One region of the Bacillus sp. 05T21 genome, then DNA from elsewhere that is predicted to be linked to it. Evidence: riboswitches for the same ligand, from Rfam matches in the RefSeq annotation. Region 1 holds a riboswitch; each other region holds the start of a gene.
What was found. Region 1 has a riboswitch for magnesium ahead of AC1DKZ_RS26695 (FtsW/RodA/SpoVE family cell cycle protein). Riboswitches for the same ligand answer to the same signal wherever they lie in the genome.
Positions count from the first base shown of each region.

Region 2: it holds a riboswitch for magnesium, as region 1 does, so the genes downstream of both, mgtA (magnesium-translocating P-type ATPase) here and AC1DKZ_RS26695 (FtsW/RodA/SpoVE family cell cycle protein) in region 1, are expected to answer to the same signal.
Region 3: it holds a riboswitch for magnesium, as region 1 does, so the genes downstream of both, mgtE (magnesium transporter) here and AC1DKZ_RS26695 (FtsW/RodA/SpoVE family cell cycle protein) in region 1, are expected to answer to the same signal.
Region 4: it holds a riboswitch for magnesium, as region 1 does, so the genes downstream of both, AC1DKZ_RS05340 (P-type ATPase actuator domain-containing protein) here and AC1DKZ_RS26695 (FtsW/RodA/SpoVE family cell cycle protein) in region 1, are expected to answer to the same signal.

Region 1 covers NZ_JBFTMD010000025.1:12,588-16,811, reverse strand. The annotation lists gene mgtE (magnesium transporter) at 1-558, opposite strand, end outside; M-box (ykoK) riboswitch at 836-1,003, opposite strand; M-box (ykoK) riboswitch at 1,523-1,699, shown strand; gene AC1DKZ_RS26695 (FtsW/RodA/SpoVE family cell cycle protein) at 1,888-3,015, shown strand; partial or broken gene AC1DKZ_RS26690 (serine hydrolase) at 3,132-3,212, opposite strand; partial or broken gene AC1DKZ_RS26685 (choloylglycine hydrolase family protein) at 3,368-4,224, opposite strand, start outside.
Region 2 covers NZ_JBFTMD010000001.1:472,374-476,597, forward strand. The annotation lists gene rnz (ribonuclease Z) at 1-457, opposite strand, end outside; gene AC1DKZ_RS02460 (DUF3932 family protein) at 647-898, shown strand; M-box (ykoK) riboswitch at 1,095-1,262, shown strand; gene mgtA (magnesium-translocating P-type ATPase) at 1,594-4,224, shown strand, end outside.
Region 3 covers NZ_JBFTMD010000017.1:99,273-103,496, forward strand. The annotation lists gene AC1DKZ_RS23565 (S-layer homology domain-containing protein) at 1-1,493, shown strand, start outside; M-box (ykoK) riboswitch at 2,193-2,369, shown strand; gene mgtE (magnesium transporter) at 2,581-3,909, shown strand.
Region 4 covers NZ_JBFTMD010000002.1:89,838-94,061, forward strand. The annotation lists gene AC1DKZ_RS05325 (acyltransferase family protein) at 1-236, opposite strand, end outside; gene AC1DKZ_RS05330 (FbpB family small basic protein) at 569-709, opposite strand; gene AC1DKZ_RS05335 (5'-3' exonuclease) at 897-1,763, opposite strand; gene AC1DKZ_RS05340 (P-type ATPase actuator domain-containing protein) at 1,896-2,621, opposite strand; M-box (ykoK) riboswitch at 2,976-3,141, opposite strand; gene AC1DKZ_RS05345 (DUF350 domain-containing protein) at 3,345-3,731, opposite strand; gene AC1DKZ_RS05350 (glutathionylspermidine synthase family protein) at 3,728-4,224, opposite strand, start outside.

The sequences.
Region 1 (4,224 bases):
ATCTGCTGCTAGTAATAACTCATGTATGGAAACGATTCCTTTAAGATAACCATGACTATCAAGAACATAGATATAAGATATTGATTCTACATTTTCAGAATGCTCCCTAATGTACTTCAATGTCATTTTTACTGACCAATTCCCTCTAACTGCAACAAAATCACTTGTGACAAGACTTCCTGCCGTTTCAGGTTTGAAAGCCATTAATTTTTTTACATTATGTTTTGTGATTTTATTTAAATACGCCATTAATCTAGCTTGTTTTTCCGGATGAACCGCTAGAAGTAGATCTACTGTTTCATCAATCGGTTGTAAATCTAGTAACTTTTTAGCTTTGTTTTCAGATAAGTGAATTAAGATATTATATTTTTCTTCTGTACTCAAATGTTGAAGAATTTTTGAGCTTTTTAATACAGGAATCTTATCTAGTAATATGACTTGATCTTCAATTGAAAACCGTTTTACTTCTTGTGCAACATCATACGACGGATGACGTAAAACTTTCTCTGCATCCAAATTATTTTGGGTTACAAGTAATTCATTTAATAATTTCTTCATGTTAACTCCTCCTTATATTGCTAAGGGAGACTCTAGAGTTTCATGAGTGGTTTTGTGTTATTTTATCTGTCTAAAATTTTTATTAGAGCATTAATAGTTACATTGCAATCAATTTATTATTTAGAACTACCTCCTTTTTGAATATAGACAAGATAAAAATAAATAACATTAAACAAAAAAACCTTTACTCAAAAAGGAGTAAAGGTTTTTTACAATACAAATAAATGATTATTAAGACAGCTCTGCAAAAATCCCAGAGGTGCCTTTCTATCAAATCGTATACCACTCCCTCGTTGAGTTTTAGCACTGTATAGCATAGGTTTTTATAACCAGCTACATTAAAAAGGGCCTTAATCCGACCGTTCCTGTTGACCCATTGGCGTCTCTCGACATTTTTGGGCAGCAGCGTTTCTCTATACAGGAGCCTCACCTAACAAAGATTATTGAATTACTTCAAAATTTAAACCAGAATTTAATATTTGTCAACTAACTTTCGATTCGATTCATAATAAATTCTTTTTTAGAGAAATGTAATTCGACTCTATTGTAAATTTGAAATTCAACTTAAAAGATATAAAATTTATATACAATTAGTTCGAAGAAACGTTATAAAATATATGAAATTTCGTATAGGAAACTTATTGTTTATGATTTATTTGTAACTTTATAGCAGGAGTTGAATTATTAGTCATACCGTACTTCAAAGAAAATTCTTCAAAAATCTTATTTTATGATTAAAATCTTCTTTACTGTTTATCAAATTTATATGATTAAACTACTTAATCAAATTATACACTACAGGCCGAAAATAAGTATCTATACGAGATGATTAAATACATTTTCTTGCATTATTTCTCAAAATTCATAAAACAATAAAGAATATAAAATTAGCAATATGCTTACTTGACAAGCAAAAAAAAAGTATTTATGCTGGCTACACGAAACAAATACATAAAATTTATATTGCTAAACCTGTTAGGTGAGGCTCCTATACAAACACAGGCTATTGCCCAAAAATGTCGAAAGACGCCAATGGGTAGAACAGGAATTGTCGGATTAAGGCTCTTCTTAAGATAGCTAAGTAATCAATTTCCATTACTTTACGTTGTATAGTGCCAAAGCTCTACTAGGGGGAGGAAAGCTTTATTTAGTCATGCCAATTTAAATCCCCCCTAGTATGTAACTAGGGGGGATTTTTGCGTAAGAAAACAGGGTGTAAGCTATAGAATCTTTCAAAACAAGAATACTATTTAGTAGTTGATGAGAACAAGATTCTACTCATTAGCAAATGTAATATTAAGTGTTAATGTAAATCAGGAGGATATTAAAATGAAAAAAATATTAAAACTCGATTATCTATTGCTCCTCCCTCTATTCATAACATGTACTTTAGGTATTATCATGATGTATAGCGCGAGCTCCATTGTTGCTGTTCAACATTACGGTTATAACAGTAGGCATTTTGTTGATTCTCAATTAACAAAGCTATTTTTAGGAACAATTGGGTTAATAGTTTGTGCTATTCTCCCATATGAAATATGGAAAAAACGAATAGTCTCTATCTGTATTATGGTTGGGGGAATTTTTTTATTAATTATGGTTTTGTGGAAAGGAAAAGTGGTAAATAATGCTCAATCATGGATCTTTGGAATACAGCCAGCTGAATTTCTTAAATTAGGAACAATACTTGTAACAGCCCGTTTTTTTGCATTACGACAAGAACAAGCTAAAAAGATTTGGAGTGGTAGCGGAAAACTTTTATTTTTTTTAGCTGCAATTTTTTTTCTAATCTATAAACAGCCAAACTTAGGATCTGCACTTTTAATATTAGGTATAGGTTTTAGCATATTTCTTTGCTCTGGAATAAATGTAAATCTATTAATTAAAAGAATTATAATCAGTTCTATTTTTTGGTTACCTTTTTTGTACTTTTTAATTCAATTTAGCTTGTCAGAAGTTCAAAAGACACGTATTACTACAATTCTCAATCCCTTTGTTGATGCGCAAGGAAAAGGATATCAGCTTGTAAATTCTTTTATTGCCATTGGCTCTGGAGGAATTACTGGACGTGGATTCGGAAATAGCATTCAAAAAACCGGTTATCTTCCAGAACCACATACTGATTTTATAATGGCAATAGTTTCTGAAGAACTAGGGTTTATTGGTGTATTTATTGTATTGGCAGGGGTTTTGACTATCGTTCTTCGTTCCTTAAAAATTGCACAACTATGTGTAGATCCATTCGGAAGTTTTATAGCAATTGGTATAGGATGTATGATTGGTATGCAATCCATTGTAAATTTAGGTGGTATTACGGGACTATTTCCTCTTACGGGTACTCCATTTCCATTTGTTAGTTTTGGTGGAAGTTCTTTAATGGTCAATTTAATAGCAATAGGAATATTGCTTAATATTTCAATTTTCAATAAAATTAAGTTTAATAATTATAATATATAATTTTTATATAATTCTATTTTTCGGAGATTATAAAATTTAACCTCATTGAGCAATCTATGTTCAAATAATTTCTAATTAGGTTTTTAACTGTATGAATATTAATTTTAATACAAAAAAAAGGCAGGAGCTTTTGGTGAAAACTTATTAAATAATTGTTTAATCGATGTATGTGTCTTTTCATTATATGTATTATTCATCTCAATCACATACCCTTCACCTAAAATGATTAGAAATATATTGACTTGTTATTTTTCTTATATTGAATTTAATTGGACCACTTTTGTATTGTCATGTCGCCTATAAAAAAAGAAAACTTAATTAAGTTTTCTTTTTTTTGTTATTCCAAATCTGATTAGTTTTCATAAAATATCTTATGTTTCCGCTGGAACGGATAAGCTTTAATTTCATCTGTATCTTAATTTTCATGAAATAAATGAATAGCTATAATTTGTCTACAATCATAGGTATGGTAATAATATGTACCAGACTCTATACACATTGCGCTTGTATAAATGTTATTATCTAATGTACCTTCTTCCGTTATTACTCCACCTTTTGGAACCTCACAATTTGATAAGATATGAAAAATGGCCGATATGCCCTCTTCTTCATTATCTATACCTTGAATATTTTGTTTGCCATATGCTGCCCGAACAAACCTTGATGGTGGGGTGAAATCCCCAGGGAGTCCCATCGATCCTGAACCTTGTCCAAAAGCACTTAATGGTACATTCCCCCATTGTGTTGGCGCATATGGCTGCGATTTAAGACCGATATATTGTCTTAAATTTTGTAGATGCCAGTTAAACTCAGGACTATTGGTCATTACCCCAAGAGGATTATCATATATCTTTAGTCCTTCAGTTGTCGGCTCTAGTACAATACAATCTCCCCATTTATCCGCTAAAATCCAATGTAGCGGTGGAGTACCCCCTAAAACAGGTAATGGTACACCCCAAAAGGAAATACTATCTACAGAGTTCTTTAACTCTTTGACAGAATTGAATTGTGTGAGACTCCATGCCACAAAATCAAATGGAGCCAGATTCGTTTTATTTTCATCTATACTGTTACTATAACTAGCGAATCCTGGAAAATAGGGTGTTGCACATGTCATACCTGATTCATTTACTCCGTCCGCCAGGATGATCTTTTCCTTGATGGTTAATCCCTATCCCTACAACAGCTTGTTTCGCCTCGATGGTTTCA
Region 2 (4,224 bases), on a different contig from region 1:
TCTCTACAATTCGATATCCGAAACATTCAATTCCATGTGATAACCTTTTTGTTTCTACACAAAATTCATTATCCTCAAACACAATACCTTCTTCCGTAATCTCAACGATTTCAAGCGGATATTTAACATGTGTCGTACTTACTGATAATGCCACTTCAATAAATTGTTTAATTCCTTTTGGTCCATACACTGTTAAAGGTGTAGTCCCTCCTTGAAACGAACGGCTTCCTAATAAACCAGGCAACCCAAAAATATGATCACCATGTAAATGCGTAATAAATATTTTTTCAATGCGGCGTGGACGTACTGATGTATGTAATATTTGATGTTGCGTCGCCTCGCCACAATCAAATAACCAAGTCTGTCCTCGTTCTTCTAGCAATTGCAGAGCAATTGCTGAAACATTCCTTCCTTTCGAAGGAACACCTGCACCAGTTCCTAAAAATACAAATTCCACTTTCTTTCCTCCAGCTCTTTATATAATCTATCTTTCATCTTACGGAATGTTATTTCAAATGGCAAATCGAATTTACATAACCAATCATCTAGACAACTATATAACACGAACATTATAATCAAAAAACTTAGTAATCGTTCGTGTTTTATGTTAAAATGATTATACTACATTTTAAGGGAGCGTTTTATTATGAAAGAAGCATTTCGTTTACAAACTGATTTTTCATCTTCATTTGATCGCTGGGTAAGTTCTTTCGTTTCTGATCACCCAGCACAATTAGAATGGACGACTTTAAAAGAATTAATCCATGAATATACAACAACACATACAAATGATTCGTTACCAACATATATTTCTTCAGCTTTAACATATTACGCACAACGCGTTTCAACAACAAACAGTTCAGAAATTGTTATTTTTGAAAATGCTACAATCTCATAATCTAAAATAAAAAAGCACTGATTACAGTGCTTTTTATTTATGTTCATTAAAGTATTTATTTTCCCGCCTTATTTCAAAAACTCCGCTTATTTCCTACTATATAGCCATCATAAATCTATTTGATTTTTCAAAAAAATAGATTAAAAAGATATTGACACTACGATTTTACAGTGCTAACATTCAACTTGTAATTGAATATGGTCTCTGTTAGGTGAGGCTCCTGTATAGAGAAACGCTGCTGCCCAAAAATGTCGAGAGACGCCAATGGGTCAACAGGAAAGGTCGGAATGAAGGCCTTTCTTAACGTAGCTGGTTTCAGTACCTATGCTATACAGTGCTAAAACTCAACGAGGGAGAGGTGCGTATGTTTTGTCATACACAAAAACTGTTTTTATCTATGTTTACTAACAGTCTTTGTTGTTGACTCTTTTTGACTACGAATTCAGACCTTTACTCGTTTTGAGTAAAGGTCTTTTTTATGTCTTTATGCACCTTACTATGAAACAAACATAGCATATTCAGAAACTACTAATTGTACGGAGGTGAGGAACAGTGGCAAGTGATGATTCGGCCCAGATACCCATATGTTTTACGTTAATATTTCACCATGTAGGTAGGAAAGAAGCTGTTCCTCCCAATTTTAAATAGTCGAGTAACAGATTGTTTCCTCCTTCATGAAAGAGGAGGAACTACCAATGTTAAATTTACAAAGACAAGAAACAAAGCATGCTTACGATCAAGATAGCATGAAAGCAAATAACGAATTATTAGTGGAAGTTGCAACACAGGATGTAAACTCTGCGTTAAAACTCTTAGAAACAACACAAGATGGTCTCTCTAAACAAGAAGCGTCTCGTAGACTTTCTTTATACGGTCCGAACGAAATTGCTCATAATAAAACATTGCCATGGTATATTCAATTTCTGCTGGCATTTAAAAATCCATTTATTTTTGTTTTGTTAGCTCTTGGAGCACTCTCTTTTTTCACAGATGATATACAAGGAACAATTGTCGTATCTGTAATGGTACTGCTAAGTGCAACGATTCGCTTTTTACAAGAATTCCGCTCTCAGAAAGCGGCGGATAAGTTAAAGGCTATGGTTCGAACAACTGCGAGTGTCTTTAGAATAGATGGATTTGTACACGAAACAAAAAACGTAACAAATTTAAATCGAAATTACACAACAGAAATTCCAATTGAAGAACTTGTACCTGGCGATATTATTTCACTTTCAGCTGGTGATATCGTGCCAGCTGATGTGCGTATTTTATCCGCAAAAGATTTATTTGTTAATCAGTCTTCTTTAACCGGGGAAGCACTTCCTGTAGAAAAATACGAAAACTGCTACCATACGGAAAATAAACATATATTACCGAAAAACATGAAAAAAAATTACAATCCGCTCGATATGGAAAACCTTTGCTTTATGGGTACAAATATTGTTAGCGGTAGCGCAAAAGCTGTTGTTGTTTCAACTAGTACGGATACGTATTTCGGCTCTTTAGCAAAAAAGGTTATCGGAAAACGTGCAGAAACAAGCTTTGATAAAGGCGTAAACAAAGTAAGTTGGCTCTTAATCACATTCATGCTTATTATGGCACCCATTGTCCTTCTCATTAATGGATTCACAAAAGGAGATTGGCAAGAAGCTTTCTTCTTTGCTATTGCTGTTGCAGTTGGTCTTACACCTGAAATGCTGCCAATGATTGTAACTGCTAATTTAGCTAAAGGTGCCGTTAACATGTCTAAACAAAAAGTAATTGTAAAACAGCTCAACTCTATTCAAAACTTAGGTGCTATGAACATTCTTTGCACAGATAAAACTGGAACTTTAACAGAAGATAAAGTTGTCCTAGTTCGTCATTTAGATCCTAACGGAAATGAATGCGATCGTGTATTACACTTTGCCTATTTAAATAGCTTCTATCAAACGGGATTGAAAAATTTAATAGATAAAGCTGTTATTGAACATACAGAGGAAAACCATAAATTTGATCCATCAGCTTTTCAAAAGCTAGATGAAATTCCATTCGATTTTGCTCGTCGTCGTATGTCTGTCATCGTGAAAGATATTTCAGGTGAACATACAATGGTTTGTAAAGGTGCCGTAGAAGAAATTTTATCAATCTGTAATTACACTGAAGTTGATGGACAAATTGTCCCTCTCACTGAAGAAATGAGAGCAAATGTAAAACATCTTAGCGAAACTTTAAATAGTGAAGGAATGCGTGTCATCGCTGTAGCATACAAGAAAGATAACAAACCTTATCATAAAGCTTATGCAGTACAAGATGAATCCGCTATGATCCTTACTGGATATATCGGCTTTTTAGATCCACCAAAACCATCTGCTGCTTCTGCAATTCAAGCATTGCAAAAACACGGCGTACAAGTGAAAATCTTAACTGGTGATAACGAAATTGTTACAAGAAAGGTTTGTAAAGACGTTGGATTAAATATAGGAGAGCCTGTCCTCGGTTACGAAATCGATTCTTTACCAGATAAAGCATTAGCAAAACTGGCAGAAGAAACAACAGTGTTCGCAAAACTAAATCCAATGCAAAAATCTCGTATTATTCACGTATTACAAGGTAATGGTCATACTGTAGGTTACATGGGCGATGGCATTAACGATGCCGTGGCATTACGTGAAGCTGACGTTGGAATATCTGTTGATACCGCTACCGATATCGCAAAAGAATCTTCTGATATTATTTTACTCGAAAAAAGTTTAACTATATTAGAAGCAGGTATTTTAGAGGGACGTACTACGTTCGGCAATATTTTAAAATATATCAAAATGACGGCGAGCTCTAACTTCGGAAATGTATTTAGTGTATTAATAGCAAGTGCTTTCATTCCATTTTTACCGATGCTTGCAATTCATCTCTTAATTCAAAACTTACTTTATGATATTTCACAGCTTTCAATTCCATGGGATAAAATGGATAAGGAATTTCTAGAGAAGCCTAGAAAATGGGATACTGCAAACTTGCGTAACTTCATTATTTGCATCGGTCCAATTAGCTCTATATTCGATATTATCACATTCGTTGTCATGTGGAATGTATTCGGTGCAAATACACCTGGAGAACAATCACTATTCCAATCTGGTTGGTTTGTCGTCGGGTTACTAACTCAAACATTAATTGTCCATATGATCAGAACACAGAAAATTCCGTTTATTAAAAGTACAGCATCAATACCAGTTCTTGTATTAACCGCTTGTATTATGGCAATCGGAATTTACATTCCATTCTCACCACTTGGTGCAGCAATTGGTTTACAAGCATTACCACTAAGCTATTTCCCGTGGCTCATAGGA
Region 3 (4,224 bases), on a different contig from region 1:
ATACTTTACCAAGTGATTCAAGAAAAATAGTAATTAATGAGAAAACAGAAGTTTATTCATCTCCATTTGATGAATTTAAAGAAAATGGTAGTTTAGAACCCCAAACACTAGATGCTATAACACAGGCAGGTGATTGGTTTCAAATACAAACTGATGGTGAAATCAAATGGATAAAGTCGCCTTCTGTAAAATTTAAAGGGTCAAAGCCTTCACTTATCAAACAAAGAGCTACTACTAGTAATATATATGGTGTACCATTTACAGAATGGATTGTTCCAAAAGGTAACGATAATATTCGTCCTGGATATGCGATGAATGCAAAATATATTACAATTCATGAAACAGATAATGAGAGCCCAGGGGCAGGTGCAAAAAATCACGCACAATATTTATATAATCAAGCAACAGGGAATACAGATCGTGCTGCTTCGTGGCACTTTACAGTGGATGATAAAGAGATTTATCAACATCTACCTTTAGATGAGAACGGTTGGCATGCAGGTGATGGAACGAATGGAACTGGAAATAGACAATCCATTGCAATTGAAATTGCTGTAAATAGTGATGGGAACTATGATAAAGCTGTGGATAACGCTCGTAAATTAACAGCATATTTGATGAGGGAGTTAGATATTACTATAGATCATGTGGTTAAACATCAAAATTGGAGCGGGAAAATTTGTCCATCAAAAATGATTAAAAGAGATACTTGGAATGATTTCTTAGTTGGTACAAAAAACTATTATAACGCTAACAATAAAGATGATATTACCGGTGGTTGGTATGAAAAGGATATTCGTGAATTAGCATCGCAAGGGATTATGGTAGGGGATGGACAAGGTTCATATTGGCCGGATCGTCTTGTTACTCGAGCAGAATTTGCAACATTTATTACTAGATCCTTAAAGTTGCCTGAGGGTACTTCAAACTTTACGGATCTTAATACGGCACACCCCTCATTAATAGATGGAATTAATCGTGCAGCAGCAGCTGGAATCATTAGTGGTAGGGGAAAAAATATTTTTGCTCCAAATGACACAATTAAGCGTGATGAAGTGGTCATTATGATTGATCGAGCGTTACAGTATAAAAATATTATTGGAAAGCTAGTAGACTTGCCTTTTACTGATCAGAACTTAGCGTATGATAAACAGGCTGTACAACGTGTTTATGGACTAGGGATTGTAAAAGGAAATGAAAAAAACGAATTTATGCCCAAAGGTACAGCCACTCGCGGAGAAGCTGCTGCCTTTCTGAATAGAATGCTACATGTATTAAATAATGATAACAATAATTCAATAGGTGTTGTTACCATAACTGGTTCTGGTGTAAATCTGCGCAAGGGACCTGGGACGACTTATGAAGTAATTCGTAAACTAAATAAAAATGAATCATATTCTGTATATAAGGAACAAAATGGATGGTTAAGTATTGGTGATAATCAATGGTTATTTTATGACCCTAGTTATATCTTTTTTAATAAAAATAAATAAATACTAGAAAAATCGTGTAAAACAGAAAGCATTCTTGTTAGCAAGAATGCTTTCTACTTTTTTGCATTTAAATTTCAAATATTTCGATGAATCCATATGGAAAATCTATATATCATTTTATCTGTATAAATCTTATTTGGAATGAAATACATTAAAAATGTTTGTTTTTCTGTAATTCCTGTTTTAAATCTTGCGAAATCTGTTGAACACTTTCTATATCAGGTTGTGCATAGTAGATACTATACAGGAGCCTCACTCAACAGAGACATATTTTAATTGCACTAATAAGCAAATTATATTTTGCGTGTTTATCTAATGTGAAAATAATGAGTTTAAAATTCATCCCTTTTCAAGATACAGGTTATATCGAAAGTGAGAGGAAATCAAGTTGAAATTTTTGTTATCTATTGGGCGTTTTTTGTTTTTTAAAATTTTTCCGGACAATAATCTTCAATAATAAAGCATCAGGACACGTGTAATAATAAAAAAATAAATTAATTTAATAGTTTATAGTTTATAAAAATTATTGCATAAATTGTAAAATTCGTTGTATAAAAATAAAGTATTATACAGATGTTTATATCTGTGGTTTGGGAATGTTATGATATCAAAAAGTGAAGAAATAGGTTTTTTTATTACTTGACAAGTTCAAAAATAGTGGATATGCTTTAACACGAAACAAACAAAAAATTTTAAATATTTATAACCTGTTAGGTGAGGCTCCTATACAAACACAGGCTATTGCCCAAAAATATCGAAAGATGCCAATGGGTAGAACAGGAATTGTCGGATTAAGGCTCTTCTTAAGATAGCTAAGTGATGAATCATTCATCCTTTACGTTGTATAGTGCCAAAACTCAACTAGGGGGAATGAGCTTTATTTAGCTATGTCTTTTTTAAATCGACCTCCTTTAGTTGAATCACTAGGGGAGGTTTTTTATATGCAAAATTTTATTTGTAATAAATCTCTAATAAAAGGGGGGAAAACTAATGATTGATGATATTGATCCCATATTTATTAAGAAATTTGTTTTCCCAGAAGTGGGAAAATGATAACAAGTACCATTGTCCTTAAGGAGGAATTACGATGAAAAAATGTTTGCAACAATTATTAAAGACACAAGACATACACTTAGTGCAAGAGCTTATAAAAACTCAATCCTATGATATTGCAATGGAAATGAAAGATTTTCATCATAAAGATCAGATATCTTTAATGAAATATTTTCCTACTGAAAAAGGTGCGAAAATTCTTAGTTACCTTACTCCAGAGGAGCAATATAATATTTGTACCAATTTGCCTTTGGATAAAGGTGAAGAGCTATTAGCAAGGCAATCTATTGATGACCTTGTTGATGTAATTCTTTCAATTCATGCACTTCAGGCTAAAAAGCTGATACAACTTATGTCTGAAGAATCTCAACAAAGAATTAGAAGTCTGCTGGTTTTTCAATCTGGAACAGCGGGCAGTCTGATGACAATTGACTATATTGCCGCCAGGGAAAATTGGAAAGTGAAAGATACGCTGTCGCATATTAGAAAAATTGGGGCAGGGGTAGAATCAATTTCGTATATTTATGTTCTTGATACGCGTGGTCAGCTTAATGGAATTGTTTCTATTCGTGAATTATTGCTAGCTTCTGATGATAAGAATTTATCATCAATAATGGCATCAGATGTCATTTCAGTTTCAGTGGATCTAGACCAACAGGAAGCTGTACAAAAGCTAATGGATTATGATTTATCTGCTATACCTGTAACAACGATAGATAATCGGATGATAGGTATCATAACCTTTGATGATGCAATGGATGTTTTCGAAGAAGAAGCAACTGAAGATATTCAAAAATTAGGAGGGAGCACCCCATTAGATAAGCCATATTTTGAAACCTCTATTTGGCAAATATACCGTAAACGTATAGGTTGGTTATTACTTCTGTTTGTAGCGGAAGCATATACTGGTTCTGTACTTCGACATTATGAAGAAACTTTGACTCATGTAGTAGCACTGGCTTTCTTTATTCCATTGTTAATTGGAACTGGTGGAAATACAGGTACACAGGTCGTAACTACATTGGTTCGTGCTGTAGCTCTAAATGAGGTGAAATTTAAAGATATATTTCGTGTTATGAAAAAAGAAGCATTAGTAGGTATTTTACTTGGGCTTACATTAGCCGTGGCGGCATTAATTCGTGCGTACACTTTAGGCGTAGGTACAGAAGTCGCACAAGTTGTAGCTATAACTGGATTATTCATTGTTATTTGGTCGTCTATTGTTTCATCTGTATTACCCTTGATTCTAAATAAGTTAAAGTTGGATCCAGCTGTTATTTCAGGTCCGTTCATTACGACATTAGTCGATGGGACGGGGTTAATTCTGTACTTTACCATTGCAAAAATGTTATTAGGCTTATAAAAAATTTATACTAAGTTTCTATACCTAGGTTCGTTCCCTTGAGGCTCCCACGGCTAAAGCCACAAGCTGACTAACGTCAGTGGGATTCTTGCTACCAAAGGCGAAGTCTATTTCTAGTATCGCTGACGTGCAAGATTGCGGTGTGCCATCACCACTCCGTATCCAGTGCATATAGCAGATACGGCACTCGTTCTATTACCAAACGAGTCAGATTAGTAGTTCTCAAATGTGTTTTAGCGTCTTGTGCTTGACGACTCAATACATTTTACGGAGTAGAAGAATTTGTTACTCCAACCTCATATGTATTATGTTTTC
Region 4 (4,224 bases), on a different contig from region 1:
TTTTGAATAGATTCATACAAAACAAATCCACTCAAAACAAAAAAGATAATAACAGATTCGTTACCACTACTAAAAATAAGACGTGCAGGCGTTTCTTTTAATAGATATACAACAAATGGTTTATTATCTTCATAACTGTAATTTTGAAATGCTGAGAAAATCATCAAATAATGACCAATCATTACTACCAATGAAGAAATTCCTCTTATAGAATCCAGTTCTTCATGCCTCTCCATCGTTTTACATCAACTCCTAATGAAATGATAATAATCATTTCAAAGCGACATCTTTATTCATATTCCTCTCCTTTCTTTTCATTCCAATTTTTCATATTAAAATGATTTTATAGTATAAATTTGAGTGTATTGTAACATTTTTTGTAATATTATGAATAGTAAATCTTAAAAATTGGTATATACCAATTTCAACCTCAAAAAATGGGTAATATTGTTAGAAAAACACTATAAAAATATGTTGCATACTTACAAAATTAAAGAGAGGACTAGTGTTTTTTCAATATAAAATAAAAAAGATAGCCTTTATTTATAGGCTATCTTTTTTATTTTATTTAATTATTAGCACCATTATATGCTACATGTCGTTTCTCAATCCGTTCTTCAATTTCTTTCATATTCTCTTTATTAGTTAGTAGGGATTGTTTATTTTCTATTAATAATTGTTTAAAGGATTTTCTCACTTTTTTTCGCATGTTTATTTTCCTCCTTGGGGGATGGTTTATATAAAAGATAAGGAATTATCTGTGTGTTCTTATAATAATTGATTGTTGTGAATTCCATTTGAACTTCAGATGAAAATTCCGTTTATTTTCTGACAACTTTGTGAACAAAAAAAGAAAGGTTAATCAAAAATATATTTGATCAACCTTTCCATGCTCTTTAAAGCATATTAATTAATATTTCAGGTCTTCCCCAATTCATTTCGTTACAAACAAAGCGTAGTTTTTCTTCGTCCATTGTGTGTAACCCTTCTTCTAATAAGCATGCAATTGGAACTTCACAATGAATTTGCGCTAATTGTAAAGAGATATTTAAATTCTCTAAATCACTTTCAATTTTTGTGCGCTGCGCTTTCGTTAATGATGCTATATTTTCTAGCACTGCCGATACTGTCCCGTATTCTTGAATCAGCTTATACGCTGTTTTTTCACCAATACCTTTTACACCCGGATAATTATCACTTGTATCACCCATGAAAGCTTTCGCATGAACAATTTGCCAAGGTTCTACACCTTTCTCTTCCATGATTTTTTCCGGTGTGTAATACTCGTAATTTCCAATTCCTTTACGAAGAAGCATAACTGTAACATTCGTATCAACAAGTTGAAGTAAATCTGTATCACCTGTCAAAATATAAACTTCCGCTTCATTGCAATATTGTTTTGCAAGCGTACCGATACAATCATCCGCTTCATAACCTTTCATACCGATTACAGGCATAGATAATTTCGCAGTCATTTCTTGCACTAAATCAAATTGCGGAATTAATTCTTCCGGCGGTGCTGCACGATTTGCTTTATAATTCGAGAAAGATTCCGTTCTAAATGTCGTACTTCCCATATCCCAGCACGTTACAATGTGCGTTGGTTCGATTGCTTGTGTTGCTGTTAATAAATGCTTCATATAACCATGAATCCCATTCGTCGGGGTACCATCTTGTCGTTTCATAAATTGTCCATATACACTTGTTGCGTAAAAAGCACGAAATAATAGTGCCATACCATCAACTAATAATACTTTTTTCATAATTCCTCTCCTACTAACAAAAAATAATAACCTCACGTTATCACGTAAGGTTATATATAGATTACCATTCTACGTTTTTGTTCAACTTTGTCTATTATACATTGTTTTTGTATATTTAGCATCATTAACACATTAAGACATTCTACCGCAGCAAGTATGAAGTATTCCTGAATACGTATTTTTACCTGTCGAAACAACTACAGCCTTTGCATTTCCGTCAACAATATACGTACCTTTGAAACATACATTTTCAAGTTCAAGTGGGTTATAGTCTTTCATCCGTTTTAATGGAATAAATCGTTTACGTTCAAGATGATAGCAACTTTCAAATTTCTCAATACTAGCATCGTTTCCTGTCAGCATAGATTCATTTACTAATAAATCATTTGCATAAATAATACGTACATCTGCTGGCACTGTATCGCCCTCTGCAAGAAAAATCATATCTCCAGGTACAAGCTCTTGTACTGGTAATTTCATCATTTTTAGTTCACTGTTTAGCCCTGTTACGCTACAGCCAGCTACTCTAGAAACAGTAACTGTTTCACATTGTAATTCATCACCCATATTTTGTTTTGAAAGACCTGGGATCATTCCACTTAGCTTCATCATTACTTCCGTAATACGCGCTCTTTTTGAAGTTAATTCATTTCGGCCGTATACTTGAATACGCTTTTGTGCCTCTTTCATAGATAGTCCGTCTCTTGTTGTTTTAAAATACGCAAATACAGATTTTACATCTCTTGTTGCGATTTCAATTAATAAATCTTTATTTTTTTGAAGCATTGTTTGTTCTTTCATTGCTTTTTTACTTAATTTATACGAAGTGTTACCCACACTCTTATTTACATATAACATATTATCGTCTCCTCCTTTACAACATAGGAAGAAACGCTTTGTTTCTCAATTTATCCACTTTACTGTGAAAGTGTCTAGCGCTTAAATACTCGAATAAACGCTACATTATGATAAATATAGAGGGAGGAACAAGTCGTTTCCTGCCTACATCATATATTTTTGATTTGAAGTATATGGGTAACGGAACCGAGTCAGAATTTGACATGCTCCTCACCTCCTCTTTAATTTTTTAGTTATAATCTATACTATGAAATTACTCATAGCTTGCTAACAAAAAAGACCCTTACTCATAAGAGAGCAAAGGTCTTTGCATACACAAATAAGCGATTCCTAATATAATACAATTAGAAATCTATGGACCTCTCCCTCGCCGAGTTTTAGCACTGTATAGCATAGGTTCATTACCAGCTACGTTAAGAAAAACCTTAATTCGATCATTCCTGTTGACCCATTGGCGTCTCTCGACATTTTTGGGCAGTAGCATTTCTCTATACAGGAGCCTCACCTAACAGAGACTTATTATAATTACATAGAAAATGTTACTCTTATTTAAAATAGATGTCAACACTTTGTATGGAAACTTTTCCTTATTACAATAACTATCTCGAGTTTAGTACACTAATACGCATCCTGCTCAGCGTTCGGCTACATAAATTAATTGAACACATATTGCAAAAAATTAGCAAATGAAAAATAAAACCCTTACGTTAAAATGTAAGGGTTTTAATACGTTACACAACCAGCAATTACAATTCCGATGGAAAGTGATAAAAACATAAGGAAAAGACCAACTGCTTGATTATCTTCTTCAAGACTTTTATTAATATTAAAACGTGGTGTAAGCCATTCCGCTAAATAAAAGACAATAATTTGAGCTAAGATCCCAACAGCTCCCCATGAAACCATATCAAGAATTGAAATAGAATTAGCAGCCGTTGAATATAAAACGATAGCAAGACCAAGTAGTCTTCCTCCAAGTACATAGCTTACCGCTTTATTCCCTTGAGCCATTAACTTAAATTCCTTAACTTTCGTTGTCACTTCCATAAGAAAAAGACCGATACACAAAAGTACAAGTGATACTGCTAAATATAGTAAAAAATTAATCATTTATTTTCCTCCTTCTTAATACCTACCGGTAAATAATACGATTCATTTCCCGTAATTTTTTCCCCGGCACGTATACCGATGCTGCTCGCTTTTCCAGCAATTAAAAAAGCCCCAAACACGTACGACAGCTTCTCAATTCCTTTTTCAGTTTCCAAAAATACAACTGGAAGCTCTGTATATTTCTGAAATATAGGCAGTGACGATTTATACGTTTCATGTGCATTTCGAATCATAATATTTGTATCCTTATCACGAATCGTAATCGTGTCACCTTCCCTACCGAACGAAGGTTTTTGAACGAAAGGACTTTTCCCCAAAAATAAATCTGGCTCTAAATATGTAGGAAGCATATATTCTTTAATCCACTTTTGTTCCTCACTTGTGTAAAAAGCACCTTCTTCTGCTAATCCCCAAATAAGACATTGAATTGATTTCGGCTGAAGTAAAAAGGCCGACAAAGGATTTATAATAAAAAGCTTTCCTTCTTTTACAA